One region of the Pseudoalteromonas sp. SG45-1 genome, then DNA from elsewhere that is predicted to be linked to it. Evidence: predicted binding sites of a transcription regulator. Region 1 holds the regulator's gene; each other region holds the start of a gene.
What was found. Region 1 encodes sigma-54, which starts transcription at its own class of promoters, with help from an activator protein. Its sites were predicted from a motif close to GTTGGCACGNNNNTNGNNT; they were not measured.
Positions count from the first base shown of each region.

Region 2: the regulator sigma-54 is predicted to act here: its motif matches at 4,387-4,405, upstream of H5117_RS14805 (diacylglycerol kinase family protein).
Region 3: the regulator sigma-54 is predicted to act here: its motif matches at 1,615-1,633, upstream of H5117_RS12700 (BON domain-containing protein).
Region 4: the regulator sigma-54 is predicted to act here: its motif matches at 1,351-1,369, upstream of H5117_RS07680 (LiaF domain-containing protein).

Region 1 covers NZ_JACJEP010000003.1:89,554-97,005, forward strand. The annotation lists gene lptA (lipopolysaccharide transport periplasmic protein LptA) at 1-198, shown strand, start outside; gene lptB (LPS export ABC transporter ATP-binding protein) at 195-920, shown strand; gene H5117_RS04150 (RNA polymerase factor sigma-54) at 990-2,489, shown strand; gene hpf (ribosome hibernation promoting factor) at 2,516-2,803, shown strand; gene ptsN (PTS IIA-like nitrogen regulatory protein PtsN) at 2,808-3,260, shown strand; gene rapZ (RNase adapter RapZ) at 3,279-4,124, shown strand; gene H5117_RS04170 (HPr family phosphocarrier protein) at 4,167-4,439, shown strand; gene mgtE (magnesium transporter) at 4,571-5,929, shown strand; gene H5117_RS04180 (protein disulfide oxidoreductase) at 6,132-6,539, shown strand; gene H5117_RS04185 (YgiQ family radical SAM protein) at 6,701-7,452, opposite strand, start outside.
Region 2 covers NZ_JACJEP010000018.1:59,051-66,502, forward strand. The annotation lists gene H5117_RS14790 (YggN family protein) at 1-658, shown strand, start outside; gene H5117_RS14795 (PLP-dependent aminotransferase family protein) at 735-2,177, opposite strand; gene H5117_RS14800 (DMT family transporter) at 2,281-3,210, shown strand; gene H5117_RS14805 (diacylglycerol kinase family protein) at 3,248-4,117, opposite strand; gene H5117_RS14810 (hypothetical protein) at 4,443-4,583, shown strand; tRNA gene H5117_RS14815 (tRNA-Ser) at 4,802-4,892, shown strand; tRNA gene H5117_RS14820 (tRNA-Ser) at 4,945-5,037, shown strand; gene H5117_RS14825 (RNA-binding protein) at 5,529-6,017, shown strand; gene H5117_RS14830 (aminotransferase class V-fold PLP-dependent enzyme) at 6,001-7,125, opposite strand; gene H5117_RS14835 (monodechloroaminopyrrolnitrin synthase PrnB family protein) at 7,127-7,452, opposite strand, start outside.
Region 3 covers NZ_JACJEP010000014.1:15,705-23,156, reverse strand. The annotation lists gene H5117_RS12705 (mechanosensitive ion channel family protein) at 1-645, shown strand, start outside; gene H5117_RS12700 (BON domain-containing protein) at 1,221-1,541, opposite strand; gene srmB (ATP-dependent RNA helicase SrmB) at 1,815-3,041, opposite strand; gene H5117_RS12690 (tRNA1(Val) (adenine(37)-N6)-methyltransferase) at 3,117-3,815, shown strand; gene H5117_RS12685 (DUF4153 domain-containing protein) at 3,876-5,585, shown strand; gene H5117_RS12680 (DUF2147 domain-containing protein) at 5,741-6,187, shown strand; gene H5117_RS12675 (YHS domain-containing (seleno)protein) at 6,325-6,792, shown strand; gene fldB (flavodoxin FldB) at 7,137-7,452, opposite strand, start outside.
Region 4 covers NZ_JACJEP010000006.1:99,746-107,197, reverse strand. The annotation lists gene H5117_RS07690 (YqaE/Pmp3 family membrane protein) at 292-450, opposite strand; gene H5117_RS07685 (BON domain-containing protein) at 523-1,089, opposite strand; gene H5117_RS07680 (LiaF domain-containing protein) at 1,418-2,086, shown strand; gene H5117_RS07675 (VOC family protein) at 2,125-2,541, opposite strand; gene suhB (inositol-1-monophosphatase) at 2,785-3,588, shown strand; gene H5117_RS07665 (ABC transporter substrate-binding protein) at 3,642-4,451, opposite strand; gene H5117_RS07660 (bifunctional diguanylate cyclase/phosphodiesterase) at 4,471-6,258, opposite strand; gene secF (protein translocase subunit SecF) at 6,388-7,335, opposite strand; gene secD (protein translocase subunit SecD) at 7,345-7,452, opposite strand, start outside.

The DNA.
Region 1 (7,452 bases):
AAGCGTTTTTTAACGCTTGTTGGTAATGCACAAGTATCGCAAGCCGGACAAAAAATAAATGCTAAAAGCATTACCTACGACATAGAGCAGCAGCTCATCAGTGCCGAAAAAGATGAAAACTCAACTGACCGCGTTCACACAATTTTAGTACCGATCGAAACTAAAAAAAGTAAAAAAGGCGATAAAGGTCAACCATGAGCACATTAAAAGCAGAACTATTGGCAAAAAGCTATAAAGGTCGTGAAGTTGTAAAAAACGTCGGCCTTGAAGTACAAGCTGGCAGTATAGTTGGCTTACTTGGCCCTAACGGTGCTGGTAAAACAACGACTTTTTATATGATTGTAGGGCTTGTTCCTAGCGACAAAGGTAAAATATCTATTGATGATAACGATATTACTCTTTTACCTATGCATAGTCGTGCTAGATTAGGCATAGGCTACTTACCACAAGAGTCATCGATTTTTAGAAAGCTGACTGTTTATCAAAACTTAATGGCCATTTTAGAAACGCGCAAAGAACTAAATAAACAAGCCAGAGAAGACACGCTCAATAACTTATTAGATGAATTTAGCATACAACACATTCGTGATAGCCAAGGTATGGCATTATCGGGGGGAGAACGTCGTCGTGTAGAAATAGCACGAGCGCTGGCAGCAGATCCTAAATTTATATTACTGGATGAACCGTTTGCCGGTGTTGACCCTATTTCGGTATTAGATATAAAGAAAATAATAGAACATCTTAAAAATCGTGGGATTGGTGTATTAATTACCGACCATAACGTAAGAGAGACCCTTGATGTTTGTGAAAAAGCCTACATTGTTTCTCATGGGGAGCTGATTGCATCAGGTACTCCAGAACACGTATTAAATGATAAAACAGTACGCGATGTTTACTTAGGCGAGCAATTTAGGCTGTAACATTTACGCCATGTCTTTAAGCATCTGCTAGTATTAATTATAACAACATAAAAGGATTGTTAGAGATACATGAGGCAATCACTACAGCTGCGCATGGGCCAGCAACTTACAATGACTCCACAGTTGCAACAAGCTATTCGTTTGTTGCAACTCAGTACATTGGATCTCCAGCAAGAAATACAAGAAGCTCTCGACAGTAATCCACTATTAGAGGTTGAAGAGGCAGACTATTCCGAAGACGCTGCTGGTAAAAACGAGCAAAAAGCTGATACCGATGACATAACTGTTAGCGCATCTGCTGATGATGCTCCGAGCGAATACGAACAAGATACTGGTGAAGCACTTGCAAAAGACACGCTAAGTGACGACATGGCTATGGATGTCAGTTGGGATGAGTACATGAGTGCCGCTCCTGCAGCCTCATCAGGTCCAATGCCTGAAGACGAATCAATATACCAAGGCGCCTCTACTGAAACGCTCCATGAGTATTTAATGTGGCAATTACAACTAACGCCATTTAGCCCTACAGACGAAGCTATTGCTATTGCTATTGTAGAAGCTGTCGATGATTCAGGTATTTTAACACTAAGCTGCGAAGAGATTTTAGAAAGCTTTAATCAAGAAAACGAAGATGATAACGAAGTCGAACTTGATGAAATTGAAGCGGTATTAAAACGCATCCAACTGTTTGATCCTGTTGGTATTGCTGCACGTAGTTTACAAGAGTGTTTGTGTATTCAGCTTAATCAATTTGATAAAGAAACACCTTATATTAATGAAACGAAAATGATTTTAACCGAGCATATTGATCTATTAGCAGCTCGCGACTATCGTACATTAATGAAAAAAACTAAGCTCAAAGAAGAAGAGCTTAAAGAAGTAATGACACTAATACATACTCTCAACCCAAAACCTGCAGATACTATTGTAAGGGAAGAATCTGAGTATGTTATTCCTGATGTGTCAGTTAAAAAAATTAAAGGCCGCTGGGTTGTCGAATTAAACCCAGATAGCATGCCTAAAATTCGTGTTAATAGCCAATACGCAGCAATGTCTCGCACTGTAAAATCAAGTGGCGACAGCCAGTTTATTCGCTCACATTTACAAGAAGCTAAATGGTTTATTAAAAGCTTAGAAAGTAGAAACGACACGCTATTAAAAGTTACTAATTGTATTGTTAAGCAACAACAAGGCTTTTTTGAACATGGCCCTGAAGCCATGAAACCAATGGTTTTAAATGATGTTGCTGAAATGGTAGAAATGCACGAATCGACAATTTCTCGCGTAACTACTCAAAAGTACATGCATACACCCCGTGGTATATTTGAGCTTAAATATTTTTTCTCAAGCCATGTAAGTACTGAAAACGGTGGTGAATGTTCATCTACAGCAATACGTGCGCTTATCCGAAAATTAATCGCAGCAGAAAACTCAGCAAAACCATTGAGTGATAGCAAAATAGCGGATATATTGGCTGAGCAAGGAATTAAAGTAGCGAGACGTACAATCGCAAAATACCGCGAATCTCTTGCTATTCCACCGTCAAATCAGCGTAAAAGTCTGATTTAAGACGCTAAACTAAGAGGGTAATGCTTATGCAACTAAACTTAACTGGTCGTCACGTAGAATTAACCGATTCACTAAGAGACTATATTAATACTAAATTTGCGAAGCTTGAAAGACACTCTGATCATATTAATAATGTTCATGTCATTCTCGATGTAGAAAAATTAAATCAAAAAGCAGAAGCCACAATACACGTAAGCGGTGCTGAGCTATTTGCCTCTACAGAACATCAAGATATGTATGCCGCTATTGACTCGTTGATCGACAAGCTCGATCGCCAAGTAATCAAACACAAAGAGAAGCTTGCTCGACACTAATATGATGAAATTAAGTTCACTTATATGCCAGGACTGCAGCAAAGCTGCGGTCCTTTTTAATAGCAAAAAAAGAATTTTAGAGTTCATTAGCGAACTTGCTCACGACAAACTTCCGTATTTACCGCAACAAGATATTCTTAATGCTTTAATGAGCAGAGAGAAATTAGGTAGTACAGGTATAGGACGTGGCATTGCTATTCCTCATGGAAGAATGAGCGGTGCAGAAGAGCCTTTGGCTTTAGTGCTCGTTAGCGAAACTCCAATAAACTTTGATGCAATCGATAATCGCCCTGTTGATATTTTTGTCGCACTCATCATACCAGATGGCGATAACCAGCAGCACTTAAAGACTCTAGCAACCATTGCTGATAAACTAAACAACAAAGATTTTTGTAAACAGTTACGCAGTGCAAAATCTGATACTGAGCTTTACCAAGTTATTGTTGATCAATCATAGTTTTATAAAGGGTGTTAAATGGAGTTAATTATCATAAGCGGCCGTTCTGGTTCTGGAAAGTCGGTTGCTTTGCGCGTTGTAGAAGATTTAGGTTATTATTGCGTAGATAATATTCCAGTAAACCTACTACCTTCATTAGTTCGCAGTGTGTCTGATAGCTACGATAAAATTGCTGTTAGCATAGACGTGCGCAACATCCCTAAAGAACAAGATGAATTTAACGATATTCTTGAATACTTACCAGGCTTTGCAAACCCTACGTTATTTTATTTAGATAGCGACGATCAGACATTGATCAAACGCTTTTCTGAAACACGCAGATTACACCCACTATCAATAGACTCGTTGCCGCTTGATTTAGCCATCAAAAAAGAAAAAGAATTACTTGATGTATTAACCACTCGCGCCGACTTTATGATAGATACGACTGATTTAAGTGTTCATCAACTCGCTGAATCTATTCGTGAAAAGATTTTAGGTAAAAAAGATAAGCAACTGATTGTCACATTTGAATCATTTGGTTTTAAACACGGTATACCAAAAGAAGCAGACTACGTATTTGATGCACGCTTTTTACCAAATCCACACTGGGAACCAGAGTTGAAGCCTTTAAATGGGTTAGATCAACCGGTTAAAGACTATTTAGCTAATCACAGCATAGTGCAAAAATTCACATGGCAAATTCAAACATTTGTACAAACGTGGTTACCGCATTTAGAACGAAATAACCGCAGTTATTTAACCATTGCTATTGGGTGTACAGGTGGGCAACATCGCTCTGTGTATTTAGCGCAAACTATCGGTGAAAGTTTTGCAATGACACATCCCAATGTAAAAATTCGCCATCGCGAACAAGAAAAATAATATAGCTGAATAATCACCTGTTCAGCTTAGGTAGAGTAAGTTATGCATTGTGAAGATACCTTTTTAATAAAAAACAAATTAGGCTTACACGCCAGAGCAGCTACTGTGCTTGCGCAATTAGCAGTACAATTTGATGCGACAATCACATTATTCCAAGATGACAAAGAAGCAGCAGGCGATAGCGTACTTGCATTAATGTTACTTGAAAGTAGCCAAGGAAAAGAAGTTAAAGTTGTTTGTAAAGGCCCTGATTCTGAGCAAGCTTTACACGCTGTTGGAGAATTAATAGCACAACGCTTTAATGAACAAGAATAACCTGTTTTATAAAAACAATATTCGCATTACTAGTGCTTCAATTAAAACAGATATATAAAATAAATAGGTTAGTAACGCCAGTTAACTCACCTCCCCCCATAAAGTAATATAACAATTTATAAAGGACGCCAATGCCAGAAGCTTTTGAACAAGATTATCCACTACAGCAACTAAAGCAGGTGACGAAGTCACTCAATAGTGGTCAATTTGTTCAAGTTAGGCGCATGCTCGCAAAAACGGCTCCTTGTGATACCGCATTATTATTAGAATCATCACCGCATAAAATTCGCCGACTGCTTTGGCAATTGGTCGATCCTGATGTGCAGGGTGATGTTCTTGAAGAATTATCTGAAGATGTTCGTTTAGGCATTATTGCCCAAATGGAACCTAAGCACATTGCCGCCGCAACTGAAGACATGGGCCACGATGACTTAGGTGAAGTATTACGTAGCCTGCCAGATACCGTCTATAAAGACGTTGTTAGCGCGATGGACATTCAAGACCGTGAACGTGCCACGCAAGCACTGTCATATCAAGAGCGTTCAGCAGGTGCGCTAATGAACACCGATACGGTGACCATTCGCCCTGATGTAACACTCGATGTTGTACTTCGTTATATTAGACTGCGTGGTGAGTTACCAGAGGGTACAGATGATTTATATGTTGTTGATAAACATAACTGCTTTATAGGCGCTTTATCGCTGAGTACATTATTAACTAATCCGCCAGAAAAAATTGTCCGCGATTTAATGGATGAAGATTGTGAGTCTATCCCAATCTCAATGGATGAAAGTGAAGTAGCGCAATTATTTGAGCGTCATAATTGGATATCGGCCCCAGTGGTGGACGATAACGACCAACTCCTCGGTCGTGTTACTATCGATGACATCGTTGATGTAATCCGAGAAGATGCCGAGCATAGCTTATTAAGCCTAGCCGGTCTTGATGATGAAGAGGATACATTCGCGCCAGTACTAAAAAGCTCTAAAAAACGCTCAGTTTGGCTAGGAGTTAACTTACTAACCGCACTTGCAGCTGCTTTTGTAGCTAGCTTTTTTGAAGGCACTTTAGATGTGCTCCCTATTTTGGCTGTGCTTAACGGTATTGTCCCTTCTATGGGTGGTGTTGCTGGTAGCCAATCATTAACGCTTGTTATCCGTGGTATTGCAGTAGGTCATATAAACCAAACAAACCAACGTTTCTTGATGATGAAAGAACTGGCCATTGGCGCGCTAAACGGTATTTTGTGGTCACTATTAATTGCGGGTGTTATTGCGCTATGGCAGTGGGACTTTATGCTTGGTGGCGTACTCGCCTTCGCTATGTTTATGAACTTAGTGGTGGCAGGTGTTGCTGGTGCAAGTATTCCAATAATTCTTAAAAGAATGAATATAGACCCTGCTCTTGCAGGGAGTGTGGTGCTAACCACAGTGACTGATATTGTTGGTATATTCGCCTTTTTAGGTACTGCTACATGGTTGCTGATATAAATTAAACGCTTTAAATGTAAAAAACTACAGCAAAAATACTTAGAGTAAATCAGTAGCTATGGCAACGGATACCAAACATAAAAATGACATACCTAAAAAAACGCTAAAACAAAAAAGCGTATCCATATTAAAAAGTCTACTGGTATATGGCTCTATATTTTTCGTCATTTATACCGCCGTCAATTGGTGGCGGCAACCTGTCATGCCAGCAAATCCTCAATTACAATTAATCGACTATAAAGGGCAAAACATTAATTTAGCAGCAATGAGCCAAGATAAACCCACGCTTGTGTATTTTTGGGGAACTTGGTGTCCTATTTGTAGTATTAACTCCCCTGCCATAAACGAACTCGCAAACGAGAATAAATACCCTGTTGTGAGCATCGCGATAAAATCAGGCTCTGATCAAGAGCTGCATGATTATTTAAATGAGCAAGGCTACAGCTTCAGTACTGTTAACGATCAACACGGGGAGATATTTTCCGATTGGCAGGGACAAGTCACGCCATCTTATATAATCTTAAAAGATAATAAAATGACGCAAGGACTCACCGGCATTCAGCCATTATGGTCACTTAAATTGCGTTTGTGGTTATCATCAATGCTTTAAAAAAAAGCTAAACTTAGCACAGGATATCTAAAGAGAGGGGGCTCTAAAACCTCACTCTTTATCACCTACAATAAAATAGATAATAAAGAGCAAGGCTTACTTAATTTGCGTATGAAAAAGCGCGTACCGCAATTAGCCTTATCTATTAGCAAATAAAATTACTAACGTGTACTTTGACGATTACCGCCTACTTTTGGCTTAGTGTTTGCCTTTTTAAATTGGCTAAAACCAGTATGTCGCGTTAGTGCCGGACGCCCACTTTTTTTACCACCTTTACCTGCTTTTTCATCGCGCCCTTCTTCTGGCACTAAACAGTTAGGCCCTTTACCAATTAAATTAGCTTTACCCATTTTACGTAGAGCTTCACGTATCATTGGCCAACCAGCTGCATCGTGGTAGCGTAAAATAGCTTTATGTAATCTACGTTGGCGTGCGCCTTTAGGTACAGGAACAACTTCTGAGTTGTTTTTTATATTACGCAAAGAGTTCATCTCTGTATGGTAAATAGTCGTCGCATTAGCCATAGGTGATGGGTAAAAATTTTGTACCTGATCAAGCTTAAAGTCGTTTGATTTAAGCCATAAAGCCATGTTTACCATGTCTTCATCTTTTGTACCTGGGTGAGCAGATATAAAGTAAGGAATTAAATACTGCTTTTTACCAGCTTCTTTAGAGTACTTATCAAATAGTTCTTTAAATTGATCGTACGCTCCCATACCTGGTTTCATCATTTTTGATAATGGACCATCCTCTGTATGCTCTGGCGCTATTTTTAAGTAACCGCCTACATGATGCGTTACTAATTCTTTAACGTAACGCGGGTCGCGTACAGCTAAATCGTAACGTACACCTGAAGCAATCAATACCTTTTTAATACCCTTAACTTCACGTGCTTTTTTATACAAATCTATTG
Region 2 (7,452 bases), on a different contig from region 1:
CGAATTGGAAATTTTTACCGCCAACAATAAAACCATGCAGTTTAATAGCCATGGTGACTTAACCGTAAATGGCGAATTTGTAGCACTAAATAGCTCACAACGCGAAGCGCTAAGCAAGTACTCTGATAGTTTACGCACACAATTACCTGAAGTAGCCAATATAGCGCTAGAAGGCGTTAAAATTGCCGGTGTGGCATTAGAAGAAGTAGGCAATGCATTTAATATTGACGGCCTTGATAATATGTCAGAGCTTATGGATGACATTAAAATCGAAGTAGAAAACACATTTTACCAACAAGGTACATTTGTGATGGGCCAACAAAGTTTTAATCAATTTGGCGAAAACTTTGAACAACAATTTGAGCAGCAGATAGAAACAGCGGTTGAATCAGCAGTAATGCAATCAATGGGCAGTATTTTAGTAGCTTTAGGTTCTGAGTTACTTGGTTCAGGCGGTGATATGGATGCTTTTGAACAACGTATGGAAAATATGGGTGCACAAATAGAAGAAAAAGTAGAGCTACATGCAAGCGCACTTGAAGAACGTGCCAACTCTTTATGTGGAAACTTTGCTGATATTGCAAAACAAGAAGAGCAATTAGTAATGCAAGTGCCTGAGCTTGAAGGTTACCAGTTATTTAGCTTTAAACAAAATTAGTACAGCAAATGTTATTTAACATCCCTTTGGCAGCACTTAAGTTTACTTAAATGCTGCTTTTTTGTATTTCGTTGACTTATTTTTTAGCTAATAAAGTGAGCTTACCCAGAGTAATAATGGCTTGCTCAATTTGCGCGCTCCATTGCACACCATAACTCAACCTTACACAGCTTTTATATTTATTAGAGGCCGAAAAAACAAGCCCAGGGGTAATACTAATACCAACCTCAAGCGCAAGTAAAAACAATGTTTGGCTATCGTACTCGCCTCCTAAATCTAGCCACATTACGCAACCTCCTTTTGGATCGCTTATACGTGTATTTTTTGGCATAGCTTGTTGTAAGCACCATCGCATACGCTCTTTATTATCGCGCAAGCGTTGCCTAAGCACTTTTAAATTTCGGTCGTACTCACCACTGGCAATAAATTCAGATAACGTCCATTGGTTTATTAACGAAGCAGAGCAACTTAGTGCTCTTTTATATCGCCTTGCTTGCGTTGCAAATTTACCGGCAACGACCCAACCCACACGATAGCTAGGCGCTGCGGTTTTAGAAAAAGATGAGCAACTAATCACTAATCCTTTTTTAGAGTACGCTAAAGCAGGTGTGCCTCGTTTTGCCGTAAAATATAAATCGCCATATACGTCATCTTCAATAAGCACTACGTCATGACTTTCAAGTAGCTCCACCAGCTGCTGTCTGTTTGTATCAGGCATAAAGCTGCCCACAGGGTTACTAATTGCAGTCGAGAATAAACACGCTTTTATATCATGCTCATTTAAAGCGCGTTCCAAATCACTTAACCAAATACCATTATCTGGGCACAGTGGTATTTCGAGCGCTTTAAGCCCTAGGCTTTCTATTAACTCGATAATCCCGTGATAGCAAGGCGTCTCAATGGCAACTACATCGCCTGGCTTTGTCACACACTTAAGTGCAATAGCCATGGCTTCTTGTGCACCATTGGTGATCACAAGCTCGTCCATATTTATGCCAATACCAAAATCTAAATAGCGATGCACCAATTGCTTTTTCAGCGGTACAAACCCATCTGTTGGTCCATAGTTAATAGCTTTACTGCCAGCTGTAGTCATTACTCGGCGCATATTTCTCGCCAGTGCTTTATCGGTAGGTGCAGCAGCAATTGGGTTAGCGATACCAAAAGGAACTACATTAGCTTGATGAATCGCACTGTATACCTGCTCTATTAAGGCTTGTTTATTTACCACAACAGGTTCGCGACTTAATTTAACTCGCTTAGGTAAATTATGCGCCATGCTAACGACTTTTAAAAAATACCCTGATTTTTCACGTGCCTCTACTAACCCCTGATCTTCAAGTGTTTGATAAGCTTGCTTCACTGTCGGAATACTAATGTTTAAGTTATCTGCCATTTTACGCAGTGATGGAAGTTTTTCGCCAGGAAGTAAAACCTGCTGGGCGCTCATATCTCTGATCAACTGAATAACTTGCTGATATAGAAACTCATGCCCCTGGCTATTTTTCTGTCTTATCATCACGCATCCAAATCTGTATAGGTTACATTTTTACTTTTCTGTATATGGTAAGTATACAGACAGGTCTTAAAATAGCCATTCAATCGGGCTTTGGAGAGTAACCATGAAAAGTGCAGCGCTATACATTACAACCGTTTTAATTTGGGGTTCTACTTGGTTAGCCATCGAATTTCAGCTAGGTGATATTGCTGTAGAGCTATCGTTATTTTATCGCTTTGCTATTGCAGCACTTTTAATGTGGTTATATGTAGCGTACAAAAAACCGGATATGCGCTTTTCATTAATCGATCATGGTTTTTTTGCTTTGTTGGCTCTTTGTAATTTTGCCTTAAATTACTTAATGCTTTACTGGGCACAAAATTACTTAACCTCCGCTATGACCTCTATCGCCTTTTCACTGTTGCTGGTTATGAACATAGTTAACACTCGACTATTTTTTGGCAAGCCTATCTCAAAACGAATTTATACCGGTGCCGCACTCGCTGTATTAGGTATTACGTGTCTGTTTTGGCCACAATTACAGCAGTTCGACTTAAGTAACGGTGCATTGGTCGGGTTACTACTTGCCCTTGGTGGCACCTTTGTGGCTTCATTGGGCAACATGGTAAGCGTTCGTAATTCTCGTAAGCAAATTGGCGTATTGCAGGGCAATGCATGGGGCATGTTATATAGTGCTATAGGCTTAGCTTTATATGTATTAATGAACGATGTGCAATTTAGTTTAAACGCCCCAACTAGCTACTGGTTATCATTACTTTATTTATCAATATTTGGCACTGTAATCGCTTTTGGTTGTTACTTTGCACTACTAAAAAATATAGGCCCTGAAAAAGCCAGCTACGTTATTGTTTTATTCCCGTTAGTGGCAGTAACACTGAGTAGCTTTTTTGAAGGCTTTGAATGGCACGCAAATACCTTTGCAGGGTTTAGCTTAGTGCTATTAGGTAACGCCATTGTGCTTACCCCAACAAAACGAATTAACGCCTTTTTAGCTAATAGAGCAATAGCTAAAAGTGGCTCCGTCCCCAGTTAGACGCGTTATTAACGCAACTAACGCAAAAGCGCCTACTTTACTGTAGGCGCTTTTTTATTGGCATATGAAAAAGTAAGGCTTGTCCATGCACACTAACAACTGCAGGAGTTTTACCTATCAGCTCACCATCTGCTTCAATCAATAGCCCTTCAGTATTTATGGAAGCTGTATTTAAGCGACTATAGGTAAGGTTTTTTATATACTCATGACGCTTAAAAAATAACTTAATAAAGCTTATTACATTATAAAAAAGCCCACCCGATCGCATTTGATAACACTCAAGCTGGCCATCAATTAAATCCGCTTTTGGCGCTATTTTTAGCCCGCCACCAAAGTACTTATGATTAGCAAATACAGTAATTAAATTTTGATACTGCCGAGCATCGTTATTAAACGTACCTTGTAACTGCTGAGCTTGATAATAAAATAGCTCTTTAATGCTCGTCCAACTGTAATCAAAAGATGAAAAATTAGCTTTATCATTAATAGTTTTAATCACATGAGCATCAAATCCTACCCCTGCAATATTAATAAAATAGCGGCTATTAATTTTTCCTATATCAATGGCTGTCGGTGTATTAAATAATGCCTTTCGCCAATCATCTTCTTTGCAATTAAACCCTCTGGAGAAATCGTTACCTGTACCGCAAGGTAATAATGCTAACGAACAGCTGCTCCCTATTAGTGCATTAACCGCCAAGTTCAATGTACCATCGCCACCTAGTGCAACTACTTTGGGAAATTTACTCAGTAACAACCTTATTTGAGCGCAGTCATCGTCAAAGCTTCCCGTTGTAGTAAATATACAATAAGAAAAGCTGCTTTTTTTACAGATATTTTTAAGCCATGCCAATGATTTTTGGCTCTGTTTTTTGATACTTGGTTTAATAATTATAAGTAGTGACAAGCTTTTGTTTCCAGCAATGTATTCTAGAGTGAGATAACAAACGTTTAATTAAATTTTTTTAATCTGAATAAATAATCAAAAAACATTGTATAAAATGCATAAAAATAAATTAAAAAACCAAAAACCCCAACATCAAAGGGGTTAAAACCAACCGCCATATAAATAGCTATGCAAAAACAGTAATGCAACTTACTGAATCGCATATTAATGAAATCAATTCAGATTAGTTTAACTAATCCCTCAGGCTCAATTTTTATCGTTGTATTTTTAATCAAACAACGTGCAAAATGCACGCGATTTCAACAGATACAACCGGAGCAAAATAATGAAACCAATTAATACATTAAATCAAACAGCAGCAGCGCAAGTAGCCGTTAAACCAACTAACCGTAAAGCAAGAATGTTAGCTAAACTTAACACGATTGGTAAAAGACTAGCACTTAGCGGTGCAGCTCAATATAAATAATCACCCAACCATGATTATTTTTCGGTGCAGCGAACACTCAACCACTAAATGAAGTCACTTATTTAGCTCCCATTGTTTGCTGCAACCTATTTATTTTATTAAAAATTGCCTTAATTTCCCCTTATTTACAAAAAAAACCTCATTTACGTATATTTTTTAGGCAAACAGTCATTTTGCTATTTACACAGCGGTATCACCTAAGTATTATTCTGCGTCACGGAGAGATGGCAGAGTGGTCGAATGCACCGGTCTTGAAAACCGGCATGGGTTTATAGCCCATCTAGGGTTCAAATCCCTATCTCTCCACCATATTTTAATTGGTGGCTTTCTTTACTTCCATCAATACAAACGGTTATGCGTTGGAGAGGTGTCCGAGTGGCCGAAGGAGCTCCCCTGCTAAGGGAGTATAGAGTTTGTAGCTCTATCGAGGGTTCGAATCCCTCCCTCTCCACCATACTTAATTTAAACCACTTGATTGTGGTTTTTTTGTGCCTAAAATTTAACACCGATACTAAATTGGGAGGGTGAGAACCCTCGACAGGGTTCGACAAAATGTCTGGAACATTTTGGGCCGCAGCAAGCGTCGCGCAGCGATTGATTACATGGATGTAAGCAAGTCTATCCCTCCCTCTGGACCATACTTAATTTAAACCACTTAATTGTGGTTTTTTTGTGCCCAAAATTTAACACTGATACTAAATTGGGAGGGTGAGAACCCTCGACAGGGTTCGACAAAATGTCTGGAACATTTTGGGACGCAGCAAGCGTCGCGCAGCGATTGATTACATGGATGTAAGCAAGTCTATCCCTCCCTCTGGACCATACTTAATTTAAACCACTTGATTGTGGTTTTTTGTGCCTAAAATTTATAAAAACTAAACAAATTGTGCCTAGTAATAACTTAGGGCATTATTAACACAACTTTAGCCACTTTTAGGTTTAGCTATGATCCGGTTCATATTGCTATCATTTTGCACGGCAGCACCATTTTTTACCTTGGCACAAAGTACAACAGTGTATAAGTGTGTAATTAAGGGCGTTCCTACTTTTAGCCAAACGCCTTGCGCTAAAGATGCACAAGTTATTACTCTAAAAGATATAAATGTAATTGAAGCATATAAAAGCTCTACGCCCGGTAAAGGTATTACCGATACCTCTGTTGATGACTACTTAGAGGTTCAGCAAATAGAGCGTGAAATAAAGCGCCTTGAGCTATCTATTGAACAAAGCCAAAAAGAATACGCAGCTAAAAAACAACAAATAGATTATATGACCCAAGATAAGGCCAATCGTTTAGGCGCTTCGTCTATTGCTGATGCTATCGCAACTAAAACAAATTCATTAAAACAAGCCTACGACGCATCAATTAGTCAAACGCAGCAAAAAATAGAGTCATTAAAGCAAAGAAAGCAGCAGCTTAGCCAAAACCCTTAAGCGCTCGTTTTACTATAGAAATAAATTGCGCAACGTCTTCTTGAGTATTATAAATATGTGGCGATACTCGTATTCCAAATTTGCGAGCATCTACACTGACTTTCGCTTTATTAAGCTCTGTAAGTACATGGTCTTGCTGCTTGTTAAAAAACAAAATAACAGTCCCGCTGCATTTATCACCACTCATAGGTGATACAACATATTCGCTTAGTTGCTCATGAATAAGCGTAAGCATCGCTAAGTTATGCACCCTTACCTTGTGAGCTGTTAGCTCTGCAAAGTAGGTAATACTATTTGCGGCAATAATATAAGGCGCTACAGAAGGGGTGCCACCCCAAAACTTGAGCGCACTGGCGTTATATTCAAAGTGGTTAATATCGAACTCAAATGGATTTTGATGCGAAAACCAACCCACATCTTTAGGCTCACAATACTCTATTTGATTTTTGTTAACCCATAAATAAGCTGCACCTGGGCCACCACATAACCATTTAACGCTCGAGCCAATCATAAAGTCCGCATCGAGCACGCTTAAATCAAGCGGTATAACACCCGCTGACTGAGCAACATCAACTATTGATAAACTATTGGTTAATTTACTTATAGCTACAATATCGTACACAGGCGCCTGTACACCTGTATTTGAATATACATGACTTATAAAAACTAAATCGATGTCGGCGGTTATATAACGCTGCCAAACACTAATATCAGTTAGGTTTTCGTGCTCAGGTATAAATATGATTTGCGCGCACTTTGGCAACGCTTTTTGCATTGCAAAACCCATACTCGGAAAATCACTTTGCGCCATAAGCACTTTACAATTTTTTTGCTGTAGCCGTGGATGCGACATAAGCAATTTTGTTAAGCCACTTGATAAATTAACCTGAGGACAAAACTGCGAACTAGGCGCATTAAATAACTTACCAAGCGCGGTAGTAAATTGCTCAACTGCGGGCAGCCATTGTTGCCAAGGTTCTTTATTTGAGCTCTCCCACGGTAAAAAGTAGTGCTGTGCTAAATATTGCTGCGTATTTTTAAGAGGACGTCCTACCGAGTGGTTTAGTAAATAACAGCCATCAGCCATACAAAAATCATTTTTAAGCATGCTATTTAACCCATTCTTTAAGTGTATTTAGATCGTCAAAACGTGTTTTTATATCGTCGCGTTTGGCACTGGCTCGCCTATCTCTTAATTTTTCGAGCGAATCAAGTAACACATTAAGCGGCGGACCACTTGCTGTTACCTTGCTCATATGCTGCTGTTGCATATTTTTTGAAGGCTGAGCAATAAACTTTTCAACCAGTTGATTATGATGACCGACTGCGGTGTCGCCATGTAATTTACACACTTGGATAAATAACGTTGCGTGGCTTTTAAACCAATCTGTATTTTTATATTGCTCTGCTTGTAAAAAGTCATCCATAAAGCTTT
Region 3 (7,452 bases), on a different contig from region 1:
ATTGTGGGTTTAGCCATTGGTTTTGCGTTTCAAGACATGACCGAAAACCTAATTGCAGGTATAGCAATGGGTGTACGTAAGCCATTTAAAACAGGTGATGTAATAGAAACCGATGATGTGTTTGGTTCGGTGCATTCTATAAACCTACGTAACACGCTAATAGAGAGCTTTTACGGGCAACTAATACTTGTACCAAACAAAGTCTTATTTAGAAATGTACTAAAAAATTACACTACGCTAGGTATAAGGCGCATAGAAGTACCTGTAGGTATTTCGTACGGTGACGACATAGAAAAAGCAAAAGACGTTATAGTCGATAAAATTAACGAATTTGACTTTGTAATACGTAAAGACGAAACCGCTGTATACGCTGAAGGTTTTGGCGACAGCAGCATTAACTTACTGGTGTGGTTTTGGATTAAATACCCAGGCGAGCCTGACTTTATGACGGTACGCCACAAAGGTGTTGTTGCCGTTAAGCAAGCATTAGACGAAGCTGATATTAGTATTCCTTTCCCAATTCGTACGCTCGACTTTGGCATTAAAGGGGGTGAAAAACTCGATGCCATGATAAGCGATAAAATAAGCCAGCAGTCATCCAATAAAGACAGTAGCGACGGTGCTGACTCTAGCCAAAGTGAGTAATTTAGTTAAAACTCATTAGGCAAAAGCATTGGGAAATAGTTACTTACCAACAGCGCATTTTTACAGAGTAAAATTGCGCTTTTTTTATAAACGGATTATTAGCTAAAAGTTTAAATACCTAGTTTTGTGTTTATTGAATATCAATTCTAATTAGTTGCGTTTGGCCATGGGAGTATTAACAAGTAAGATTAGTGTTTACCCAGCGATTTTTTTACTGCCTTGCCGCACACTCTGAAAAACGCTCTCATCTATTTCAATAACTAAATAAATCATCCTTTTTAAGCCCGTTAGGTCGGCTTAAGAATCTGTGTAAGCTTTTTCAGTATCAATTGGGTTAACTTAAGGGTTAAAAGAGCAAAGACAAACACGCTAGCGTCAATTCTAAATCTATCTTCTTAAGTATAAGTGTGAGCTATCGTTTTAGGGGGAGGAATAATCGTATTGCTTAGGCTTTATTTTATCTTCTTCACAGCTGCAAAATTTGCCTTAAAACAGAATATAAAAAAGCGCAGCTTGTGTTGGAGTAACATGCCGCGCTTATGAATTAGTTATACAAATAGGTTTTGTGGTGCGTATTAAATAACGCTAATTTTGTTACGAATGATTTTAACCCCATCTATATTTTCTAGAAATTTTTGAGCTAGTGCGCGCTGAAAACCAGTTTGTGCTTCACCGTATAAATCTACTTCACCATTTTTTACCTGCACACGAATATCACTTAACGCTAGGTTAGGGTTAGTTCGTAGGGTGTTGGTGATAGTTTGTTGTAGGTTAGGTTGAGTGGCTACACTGCTTACTACGGCCATATTGGTTGCTGCACTTACCTTTGTAGCGCAAGCTAATAAAAATAAACAACAAAATGATACTAAAGCGATAGTTAACTTGAAGCGGTTCATAACTTAATCCTTACATTACGGTGAATAGTGCAGCCACAAAATGGAAATTCCATCGGCTAGGTTATCTTTGTAGTTACAATTTCGGTGCCAATATTAACGCTATGAAATATAAGATAATTTTATTAAGTGGAAATTAAGGTGGGCAAAAATTACATTTAAATGAGTATGAGTTACATGCTTGGGTTACATATGTAACAGGTACAAACGCCAGAGCCTGTAAGGCTTGCATTAAAAAAGCCGACAAAAGTCGGCTTAGAATAAAAATATGTTAGGTTACTTTTTCTTTTTAACCTTGGCCTTTTTCTTGGCTTTCATTTTTACTGGATCTTTACGCTTTTTAGCCGGCGGCTTAGCTTCTTTATGCTGTGGCTCAACACCTTTAATTACACGGCGTTTTAGTTTTTGTTCAACGTAGCGCTCTACTTTATACAAAATACCAATGTCGTGTGCTTCAACTAACGATATTGCAATCCCTTTTTTACCAGCACGGCCAGTACGCCCAATACGGTGTACGTATACGTCGGCAGTGCGCGGCATATCAAAGTTAATCACGTGGCTAATGTCAGATACGTCAATACCACGTGCAGCTACGTCGGTAGCAATTAAGATACGTGTTTTGCCACTGTGAAAGTTTTCCATGGCTTTCATACGTTTGTCTTGTGGCATTTCGCCGCGTAACCAAGCTGCTTTAACGCCGTTATTGGTTAGCTCGCCAATCAGTGCTTCTAAACGCTCACGGGTTTTAACAAACACAATTGCTTTAGTCACGTCTGGACCATTTAAGGTATTTACTAAAAGCTCTAGTTTATGATGATAGTCATCGGCTAAATGTACCCACTGGTGAATTTTAGCTTTTTCTTTACGTGACGATTCAGCTTCAAGCAGTGCAGGGTCGTTTAATGTTTTTTCAGCAAACCTTTCTACGCTGTCACCTTCGAGTGTTGCTGAGAATAAAAAACATTGGCGACGATTTTTAGCTTCGTCACAAATACGGCTCATTTCTTTTTTGAAACCCATGTCTAACATGCGATCTGCTTCATCGATAATAAGCATTTCTACGTGTTCAGCATGAAAGTTTTCGGTTTCTAGGTATTCCATTAATCGACCTGGTGTGGCGATTAAAATATCGTTATTTTTTTCGAAAATTTCTTTATGCGTGCCGTAGTTAATACCGCCTGTTACTACACCAATTTTTAGGTGTGTGCGTTTAGCTAACAGTTCACATTGTTCATGAATTTGATAAGCCAACTCACGAGTCGGGGTCATAACGAGGACGCGCGCAAAACCAGGATCACGACGTGGGAAATCCAGTAAGTACTGAATAGCCGGAATTAAAAATGCCGCTGTTTTACCTGTACCAGTAGGCGCAGATGCTAAAATATCGCGCCCCTGTAGTGCTTCAGGAATAGCTTGTTGTTGAATGCTGGTTGGCGTCTCGTAGCCCATTTTATTAATGGCATCGAGTAGCTTGTTATCAAGATCAAATTCAGAAAATTGCATAGAGTGTCTAAAATAAGGGACAATTACCCTGATTATACGCGCTATGCTGCGCTTGGTGAATGAAAAGGTGAAAAAATGTCTGGTTTTGTATTTAAACAATTTAAAGTTGAACACGACCACTGTGCAATGAAAGTTTCTACCGATGGCATTTTGCTTGGCGCATGGGCTAATTTAAGCGGTGCAAAGTCATTACTTGATATAGGCACTGGCACCGGCTTACTAGCATTAATGTGTAAGCAGCGCAGTAATGAGCTTGATATAACTGCGGTAGAAATTGACAAAAGCGCCTATACCCAAGCATTACAAAATGTAGCTAATAGTCCGTGGCCAACAATAAGTATTAAGCACCAAACTATTCAAAGCTTTAGTAGCGAAGTTAAGTTTGATGTTGTTATCTCTAATCCACCGTATTTTAATCACAGTTTAAAAGGCGATAATGCTGCGCGTAATAACGCACGCCATACCGACGGCTTAAGTTTTGAAGAGTTAATAAATGCGTTTAAACGTTTAAGCCATAGCCGCTCTCGCTTTAGCTTAATACTCCCAAGCGTTGAAGGTGCATTATTTATTGAGCTTGCTACTCAAAATGGGCTTTATTTAAATACTCATTGCCAAGTAAAAGCCACGCCCAATAAAGATATTAGCCGCAGTTTAATGGCATTTAGCTACGTAAAAAGCGATATAGAAACATCAATTCTGTGTATTAGAAACTTAGATAATACCTACACTGCTGATTATATAGCCCTATGCAAAGCATTTTATTTGAAAATGTGAAGCAATTGTAAAGTAGGAACGAATAACGCAAACTGACTAAAACCATTGTTGAGAACAGATATGGATAGTCAGTTACCAAAATCTTTTATAATTATACTTGCCGTATTACAGGCTATTGCTCTTACCCTTTTGTATAGCAGTATAGAAAATAATGTGTGGCCAGCAACAAGCCCTACATGGTTAGTCTCACTTATTACATTTTCTATGAGCTTTCCTTTATTAATGCTAATGACCGTTAATAAAAATAATATAAAAACGTCGTTGCTTTTAATCCTTCCTTTTTCCTTGTTGTTATCTTTATTGGGGGCGTATGTTGGCTTTCAGCAAGAGCCTCAAGAGTACGTAAGTAATAACACTTTAATGTCAGTTTTTATTTTTACTAGTTTAATAGCTGGCTTTAAAGGCCTTATGTACATACAACAATTTGGTAGCTCAGAAAATGTTAGTTACAGTCGTTTATTTAAGCTCTCTTGGCGTAATTTTATAATATTTGGAGAATGCTGGCTGTTTGTACTTATTTTTTGGGGAATTCTAAATTTAGGTGCGGCTTTATTTGATATTTTAGATATAGAATTTTTCTCTGAGCTACTAAGAAATGAATGGTTTTGGATCCCAACCTTAACGCTCGCATTTGCCTTTGCGAGTGTCATATTTAGAAAGCTTTTGAACATTGAAGATAATATCGCTTTTTTACTACAAACTTTAATTAAGTTTTTATTGCCTGTATTATCAGTTATTTCTCTCGGTTTTTTAGCAACACTTCCTTTTACCGGACTCAATAAATTATGGGAGACCGGAAGTGGCAGTTTATTAGTAATGTGGCTGCAGGTGCTCACGTTGTTTTTTGTTAACACTGTTTATAAAGATGACTCATCAGTTCGCCCTTATCACATGCTCTTGCACCGACTCGTTTTTATAAGTGTTGCGTTACTTCCAGTTTATAGTGTTATTTCTGCCTATGGAATTTACTTACGGGTAGAGCAGCATGGGCTAACAGTAGATCGTTGTTGGGGCATTTTGATTTGGTTTTTATTGGCGTGTTTTTCGTTTAGTTATCTTGTTGGAATTATAACAAAGCGAGACAATTGGCTAGAGCCGCTTAGCAAAATAAATATTGTGATGGGGTGGGTGGTGCTCGTTAGTATGCTTGCTGTTAACTCCCCTTTATTAAATTTTCAAAGCTTATCTACAAACAGCCAAATAGCGCGTTTAGATGCAGATAAAGTAACAATAGAAAAGTTTGACTATTACTATTTTGAGCACAGCTTAGGTCGCCAAGGTTATTTAGCTATGCAGTTATTAAAACAGAAAATTGAAACGAGTCACCCAGAGCAATACGCTATCATCGATAGGATGTATGTAAATAATGAGTTTGCTTTAACGCTTGAACACACAGTCGATGATTTTATTGAGCGCAGTGTATTTTGGCCATCACAAGTGCTAATACCTCAAGGTTTAATAGAGGCAGTATTTTCTGAACAACATTTTTACGATCGTAACTCTTTAAAAGAACATACTTACTATTTCATTGGCATGGATTTAAACAAAGATGATGAACTCGATTTTATAGTGATTGACGAAAGTAATGAAAATATATCCGCATATTTCTGGTTATTCGACATGGGTAAGTGGCGCTCAAAGTATATGAATGTCGAAAATCCTGAAGAGATTAGATACCTTAAAAGCATGATTGATAATAACGAATTATCTTTAGTTGAGCCTGAATATTCAAATCTAAAAATAGGGGATGTTGTTTTTAAAGTAAGGTAATACGTTGCTTTGTTTTTTATGCTACAGATCCTTAAACCTAAACTAATGATTATTAGTTTAGGTTTGTTGTTATTTTAGGTGGGGCGCTTTGGTAGTGTGTTTATAAATCACCTGTTATGATTAAGTCATTAGTCACTTGATTTAAAGACAACATAATGAAAAAGTTAAATAAAATAGCATTACTTAGCACGTTAGCAGCCACCATTTTTGCAAGCCAAAGTGTGCTTGCTGCTATTACGCCAGTAGGCCTTTGGAAAACGATTGATGAGGATACAAACCAAGCTAAGTCGTATGTACGTATTACCCAAACCAACGGTGTATTAAGCGGCAAAGTTGAAACCATTCTAGACCCTGCAAAACAAAATGATATATGCAGTAAGTGTGATGATGAGCTAAAAGATCAGCCTATTTTAGGAATGACCATAATCACCGATGTAAAAGCACAAGATGATGGCGTATGGGGAGACGGAGAAATACTCGACCCAACAAATGGTAAAACCTACACCTTACAATTAACCCCGCAAGATGAAGGTAAAAAGCTCGAAGTGCGCGGTTACATTGGCTTTTTTTACCGAAACCAATATTGGCTAAGAGTTGAGTAAGTTTAACTACTTACTTAATTACTAAACGTTAAATAATTAAGCATTAACTGAAATCATTTTTGCGCTTTGCCTTTCTTACTCACTAAGCCTGCCATATTTAATTGGCATAAAATTTTGAGTAAATAAAAGGGTAAAATATGATTAAGTACATAGTTGCTTTAATAATGCTTAGCACACTGTTAATAAGCGGTGGGGCAAACGCAAAGGATGATGCTGTAAACACGGGCTGGTTTAATAACGCGGCTATTAAAGGGTATGACAGTGTTGCTTATTTTACCCAAAATAAAGCCGTTAAAGGCAGCGACAAATATACGTTTAGTTATTTAGGTGCCGACTGGCATTTTTCGAGTGAAGAAAACAAAACGGCATTTGCAGAAAACCCAAAGCGTTATGCACCGCAATACGGTGGCTGGTGCGCTTATGCAATGGCTGATGAGGGGAATGCCGTAGGGATAGATCCAGAAGCATTTTATATTCACGAAGGTAAGCTTTACTTAAATTACAGCCAAAGCGTACAACAAAAATGGTTAAGTAATTTATTGCCGTACATTGTAATGGCTAATGGATATTACCCACAAACGACCAATGTTATGACGTTTCAATAAATTACTCATATTATTAGGGGCTGTTGAACTTTGCTGATTAAAATTTGTTCAAACTAGGGGCTATTTAATCGCGGCGCGAGATTTGTAACCTAGTGGGCTAAGTAAAAACCGAGCAACAAAGAGTAAGTAGTCCCTAGGAAGAACCCTTTGGGCAGCGCCTGTTTGGCATTAATGCTACGTTATCGCCCATTTATGGGGAATAACCACACTGCATAGGCTCTGCCTTGCCTAAATACCAAACAGACTGCTGCAAATTTAACCTTAAAAGATCAACAGACCCTAGTTAAAAAGCCCGCAACTAAACTAGTTGCGGGCTTTTTGCTTTTTACTTATTAGCTAATTAATTAAAGCGTTTCGCTATATTCAGTCATTACCTGTTCAACCCATGTTGCAATACGCTCATCGCTTAGCTCGTATTGACTGTCTTCGTCGAGCGCGAGTCCTACAAACTGTTTACCATCAGGCGTTAATGCTTTTGAAGCTTCAAACTCGTAACTACTGTCGTTTGGCCAAAAACCAAGTTGAGTAAATGTTTGCGTATTTATTTCGTCGTGTAGCATGCCTAGCGCATCTTGAAACCACTGCCCGTAACCTTGTTGATCGCCCATGCCAAATAAAGCAATGGTTTTACCATTTAGGTTTACGTCGGCTATGTCGTCC
Region 4 (7,452 bases), on a different contig from region 1:
GGTATTTGATTGTATATTATGGATGTATAAACACACTAATGTTGAAGATTTCCTAAATGGCATCAAATCAGAATCTGAGCGCGACTGTTAGCTGGAAAGCTTATTAGTAAACAATAAGTATAGTTTTAAAATAATATTGGGAGTGAGTTAAGGAAGTGAATTAATGGGTTGAAGAGTTTTAAAAAATGGATTTAATCTAAAAACTTTCTAAAAACTAATATTGTGAGCCGATCGGTACTAAAGTATTTAGCTAAACCTCAGTAGTCGGCTTACACAATATATAATCTGTCATTATTTTTTCGCAATAATGTAGATTGCATGTATTAACCCTGGGAAATAACCTAGCAGTGTTAATAGAATATTTAACCAAAAATGCATACCTAAGCCAACTTGCAAAAACACACCTAATGGCGGTAATAAAACCGAAAGTATTATACGAATAATATCCATGATCAAACTCCATTTAAATTAAACATTGAAAAGACTTAAAGCCCAGTATTACTGGGCCTTAACTATACTGTATTATTCAGCAACAATAGCTAGTTTATCAACTACGTCGCGAACATCTTCAGCATTTTTAGCAATTTTAACTGCTAGTTGCTTTTCAGCTTCAGACTCTACAGAGCCATTCAGAGTTACCACACCGTTGTCGGTATCAACATCAATGTCTGTACCACCTACTTCTGAGTCAAACAGGAAGCGAGTTGTGATTACAGTGGTGATTTTAGCGTCCGTTAGGTCGTTATCATCATCGTCCATCATGTCGTTGTTTTTATCTTCGGTGTCCATGCTTTTAACAACAGTAAGGCTGTTATCAACATCAGTTACACCATCTAGGCTAAGTACAAGTTCTTCTGCTAGCTCTTTATCGAGTTCGCTATTAACTTTACCTGTAAGTACTACCTTGCCATTTTTTACATCAGTGTTAATGTCAAAGTTGTTTAGATTAGTGTTCATAAGTAGAACGGTTTCTGCCTTACCATCAATCCAAGCATCTTTACTTTCGTTTTCCCAGCTGTTTGCTTGGGCACCCATAGCCGTAGTACCAAGAACTAGAGCTGCGATAATAGATTTGTTAAATGTTTTCATAATCTTTCTCCTTTTGATTAAAGACACTTTAACTAATGCGAGCTTCAGGCCAACTTTATTTACCCTTTAAATTCAACGGTTTGAATTAATTAAGAGATTAAACCTTATCTATGTTTGTGTAACTATTTACAGGCTACTCGGTAAAACTTTCTCAAATAGTGAAAATAGCTAGATAATTGCTCTTTTGGTTAATCTATCGTTAATATAACAAAACAAAAAACACCGTTAAATAATAACCAATTGATTATTAATGAAATTATATTTGGTACGCGGTTTGCAATCTAACTACAATAGCAGTATCAATAGTAAATATAAGAAGGAATAACTCATGTCTGTAAAAGTTGAAGACCGCCCAATAGAGCAAGTACGCGAACAAGTGATTGATCAATTAATTTATAATTACAGTCATGGTGTTATTTCTGTTGATGCATTCGAAAGACGTTTAGATAATGCGATGGATGCACCTAATAACGAAGCTCTGCTAGCCTTAGTAGAAGACTTAACACTTAATACCGATCAGCAATATAAAGCAGAAAAACAATCGCAATTTACACCACATTATAGTGCACAGCAAAACAGTGATGATGATTTTACATTACGCAGTATTTTAGGATCTAACGAGCGAAGTGGTCAGTGGGTTGTGCCAAAAAATATATATTTGAGTAACTTTATGGGATCGGTGGTGCTTGATTTTACCGATGCTATTTTTGCGCATCAAAATGTAACTATTCACGTTAACTGTATTTTTGGTAGCGATGAAATTTACGTACCAGAGCATGTCAATGTAGTGTCTAAAATGTTTTGTATTTTAAGTAGCCTTGAAAATAAATCTGTGTCGCTTAACAAACGCCAAGGCCCTACAATTCATATTGAAGGAAAGGCAGTAATGGGCTCGGTTGAGGTAAAAATAAAGCGCACAATTAAAGAAAAATTTATGAGCTTTGCAAATGAGCTAAAAACCCAGTTTGGCACGGGTAATAATAATCGCTCACTATAATTGAGTAGCAGCACTTTAGCGTGCTGCTTAGTATTTTATTATAAATCGTTATTTCGCTCGCTTGGTATATCACTTAAATACTCTACAAACTCAACTTCAAACCCTGCAGGATCAATAAAGTAGACATTCTTTCTGAAAGGATTCTCGTTACCTTGCTTGCTTAGAGTAAAACCCACTTTATTTAAGCGCATTACTACTGCGCTTAAATTATTAGTTACATAAGCAAAGTGTGCAAAACCAACTTGATGGCCCGATAAGTTTCTGTTTTCACCCTCACCATGACTGCTTATCGCAATATAATGCGTGTCATCCCCAAAGTGTACCCAGCGTCTTGGTTTTCCATGCCAATCGCCTCTGCCCTCACTTCTAATCGACCAATGTGGAAATACAGCGCGATAAAATGTAAGCATACTATCTATATCACTCGCGACTAAGTTTACGTGCTCTAAATACATAATGTTATCCTATCAGTTAAGTTAGGAGCACGATAAAACCTCAAGTTAACTTTAGGTAAAGTGTTATTTAAATTTAATTTATTTAAATGCAGATAATTATTTTTTAAAAATATATAAACTTTTCAATCTTGTATAAAAAACAAACACAAGTATTTGGGGTTTATTGTTTACTTTATGGCAAAAGTCGCTAAAATACGCCGGCTGAAATATATAAACGTTCTTTTACAACCCAAAGGTAATACCATGCATCCAATGTTAAACATTGCGGTTCGCGCTGCGCGCAACGCAGGCAAAATTTTACTTCGCGCAAGTGAAGATTTATCAAAAGTTGAAGTGCAACAAAAAGGCGCTAACGACTTAGTAACTAACATTGATAAAGAAGCCGAAGCCGTAATTCGTGACACTATTTTACAGTCTTACCCTACTCACTCAATTGTTGGTGAAGAACTAGGTGAGCATAAAGGCAAGGATGATGATTACCAATGGATTGTAGATCCTATCGATGGAACAACTAACTTCATCAAAGGTATCCCTCATTACGCGGTTTCTATCGCACTTAAAGTTAAAGGTCGTTTAGACCAAGCTGTTATTTATGATCCAATTCGTGGTGAGCTTTTCACTGCATCTCGCGGTCAAGGCACTCAGTTAAACAGTAAACGTCTACGCGTTAGCAAAACTACGGTTCTTGCAGGCACTGTACTTGCTACTGGTTTCCCTTTCAAAAACAAAAACCACATGGATGCATACACTGAAGCGTTTAAAGCATTGTTTGTACACACTGCTGATATTCGCCGTGCAGGTTGTTCTGCTTTAGATATGGCATACGTTGCAGCTGGCCGTGTTGATGGATTTTTTGAAATTGGTTTAAAACCTTGGAACTCTGCTGCGGGCGAACTAATGGTTAAAGAAGCGGGCGGTATGGTTGTAGATTTCGCCGGTGGTAATAACTATAACCACAGCGGCAATATTATCTGTGGTTCACCAAAACTGACTCAAGCAATTATCCGCGAAATTCGTCCAGTATTAACTGAGTCGTTACTTCGCTAATTAAATGCTATTAATAGCATACTAAAAAGGAGCCTAGGCTCCTTTTTTTGTGCCTAAAAATAAGGGTTATCGAGCTTAATCTCTATTGTTTTACCTTTTGTATAAGGTAGTGTATTTAAATCCTTTGCGAAGTATTCATTAAATAATGCATCAAACTCGCCGTTTGTCTGCATTAATATTAAGCCCTCCTCTACTGCCTTTGCCAATTCGGGTTTACTCTTAGTCACAAAATAATAAATACCCGTTGGGTAGCTTATATATAAATCAGGCACAACGACTAAGTTACTTTGTTTGTTTTCAATAAGCTCAGAATTAACCTCAATAAACGAGCGAGGAAAGTAATCTATTCGCCCACGGCTCGTTAAAGTGAACATGGCTTGGTAATTGGTAAGCGGCCTTACACGTAAGCCGTTATAGGACATTATTCTTGTATCTGGCCAGTTGTGACCCTGCACTGCTGAAAACTCTCCTAGCTGCTCTAGGGTTTTTACGTCTTTAAAGCGTGCTACGTTTTGTTTATTAGTGAGTAAAGCCCGCTTTCCTATATAACCTTTAAATAGTGGTATTTTAATAGCTAAAGCAAGTGCCTCTCGCTCTGGACTACTCATACTCCAATACATATCTAGTTCGTTATCATTTAGGTTTATGAGCTTACGTTTTTGCTGATCTGATATGGGAGTCATCCTAATAACCCCAGGATAGTTAACACTCTCAAGTGCACGTACCAGTAGCTCACTTAAGTACTCTTCTCGTGCGTTTTGAGTATCTTGCTTTTGGGCTACATTAATTATTTGCTCTTGCGCCATAAGTGCAAAACTTGCAAGCAGACCAAGTACACTGGTCGAGATTTTTATTGGCAACATAATAATTACCTATTTTTATTTAAATTACCTGCTTATTGCTTGCTAGGCGCACCACTGCGGGCGCAGGCCCTTTACGTTTGCAAATAAACAAATAACTATGGCGATAACGTTTGGCTTCTTTTTTAGCATCAGTTGCGAGTGCTGCAACTTGGTGACTGTTTTTACATTGTTGTAAATCAGGCTCAACTAAGCCAATCGATAACGTTAGTAGCGGCACAAATTGCTTTTCTCCTTCACGATTTGTGGCCCAATACCCTTCGCTCTTTATGTGCTCAGGTGTAAAAAATATACGAGACTGGTGTTCAAATTGCTCAATAATGGTATTACATATATCAACAGCGTCGTGCTGATCAAACACCACCATAAAGTCATCGCCACCTATATGCCCTACAAAGTTAGCACTATTTTTACACGCTTGCACTGTTACATCAGCTAATAGTTTAATTACACTGTCGCCGCTAGCGTAGCCATATAAGTCATTAAATTGCTTAAAATGATTAAGGTCTATATACGCGAGTGAAAACGAATTACTACCTCTTAATCGCTGCTCTATAGCCTCATTAATTGCTACATTACCAGGGAGCATAGTAAGCGGATTAGCATGTTGTGCATGACGTATTTTTTCTTCGGTTATGTGTTTTAAAATATCGCGAAGCGGCGCTAATCCTAAATAAGCTTTTTCTCTAGTTATCACTATATGGCGGCGTATATCAAAGTCTTGCTCAGTTATTTGCTTACTTACGGTATCGAGTAATTGGTTTTCATCAACGACTAAGGGCTGCTTATCCATAAGTGCAGTAACTGGGCGTTTATCGTAAAGGGCATGTCCATAGGGCGCTGCAAAAACTTCTGTTAATTGATCTCTGTGAAGTAGCCCTATTGGCTGGTTTTCAGTACTTAACACTGCAATACTTATAAGTAATTTATCTTGCTCAAAGAGCTTATGTGCATCTTTACAACGAGTATCACTATTTATTGCAGGTTGCGTAATCGATAGGCGACCTATGGCCATTGATTGATCTAATAATGCGTTTGTTTGCACAAATGAAAGTGCCTGCAGCTGTTCTGAGCTGAAGTCCTCACTTGGCTTTATGCTTGGCTTTTCGAGTAAAAACCCTTGTACATTACTAATACCTAAGTTTTCTAAAAATGTAAGCTCTTCTGGACGTTCGATGCCTTCGGCAATAACCTGAGTATTAGTAGCTCTGGCCAAAATAGTAATAGATTTCAAAAACTCTTTTTTAACTTCGCTTTCATCACAATGATCAATAAAATAGCGGTCAATTTTTACAAAATCAGGGCATAGTTCAGACCATTGCTTTAACCCTGAATACCCAGCGCCTAAATCATCTATTGCTATAGTAAAACCGAGCTCTCGATAATGGGCTATCGTTTTTAATAACAAGAAGCCATCATCTACTTTTTCTTGCTCAGTAACCTCTATAACTACACGGTTAGCAGCTAAGCCAAATTGCTCTATTAGGTGCAATGTTTCCCCTTTAGGGTGGCAAGGGTCTAGTAGTGTTTTAGGGCTTACATTTAAAAATAATTTACCTTGTAGGTTAAGCCTTACAAAGTTTTCAATCGCTTTAGAGCGACATAGTAATTCAAGCTCCGAAATTAAACATTCCTCATGGGCAACTTTAAATAACGTATTAGGCATTTCTAACGGGCTATTTTTAGGTCCTCGACTAAGTGCTTCGTAACCTAAAATAACTTGATTACTAATATCAAAAATAGGCTGAAACAGCGTTGTTATTTCACCGCTTTTTAAAATGTACTCTAATACTTTGCGCTGAATCGTCACGTATTTGCCTTACAACTATTTTGATTGGAGCAATAAAGTACCAAGTGTGTATGACATTTTTATTGCGCAAAAAAATGCGCTCATAAAAAAACCGCTCATAAGAGCGGTTTTTATTAAGTACAAACCTAGTTACGGCATAGCGTCTTGGTCTGCGCCTTCTTTTTCTATTACTTCTGGTATTAAATCTTCTTTGCTTACGCCCATTGCTATAGCAACAGAGCTTGCAACATAAATCGAAGAATAAGTACCAATAAACACACCAAACAGTAATGCAGTTGCAAAACCATGAATGGTTTGTCCGCCCCATGTAAACAAGGCAATCAATACTAAAATAGTCGTGATTGATGTTACAAGTGTACGGTTAAGTGTTTGCGTAAGTGAAATATCAATAATTTCTATCGTATCGTCAATGCGTACCTTACGGAAGTTTTCACGTATACGGTCTGATACAACAATCGTATCATTGAGTGAATAACCAATTACCGCAAGAATTGCCGCTAATATAGTTAAATCAAACTCTAAACCTAATACCGAAAATAAACCCACAGTAATGATAACATCGTGTAGTAGTGCACCTACCGCACCTACTGCAAAGCGCCATTCAAAACGAAACGCAACGTAGATTAAGATACAAATAAGCGCAGTTAACATGGCAAGGCCACCCTGCTCTTTTAAGTCTTCACCTACACTTGGGCCTACAAATTCAATACGGCGCATTACTACGCTGTCGTCTGCTTTTTTAAGTGCATCGATTACTTGGTTACCAATTACTTCAGCTTTTACATCGCTACCGCGTGGTGCTAAGCGAACTAAAATTTCTTGGCTTGAACCAAATAGCTGCACTGATGCATCAGCAAAACCATTATCAGCTAGTGCATCACGTACTTTTTTAAGGTCAGCCGGTTGTGAAAAACCCACTTCTACCGCAGTACCGCCGGTAAAATCTAAACCAAAGTTTAGGCCTTTGATAAAAATTGATGCAAACGACGCTAAAATTAGTAGCGTCGAGAAACCCATAGCCACTTTTCGAAGAGACATGAAACGAAGGGTTCTACTACCCAAACTTAAAATTTGCATGTCTGCTCCTTAAATCGAAAGTTTATCAATGCGTTTACCACCAACAAATAAGTTGATTACCGCACGGGTACCAACGATGGCTGTAAACATTGAAGTTAAAATACCAATCGCAAGTGT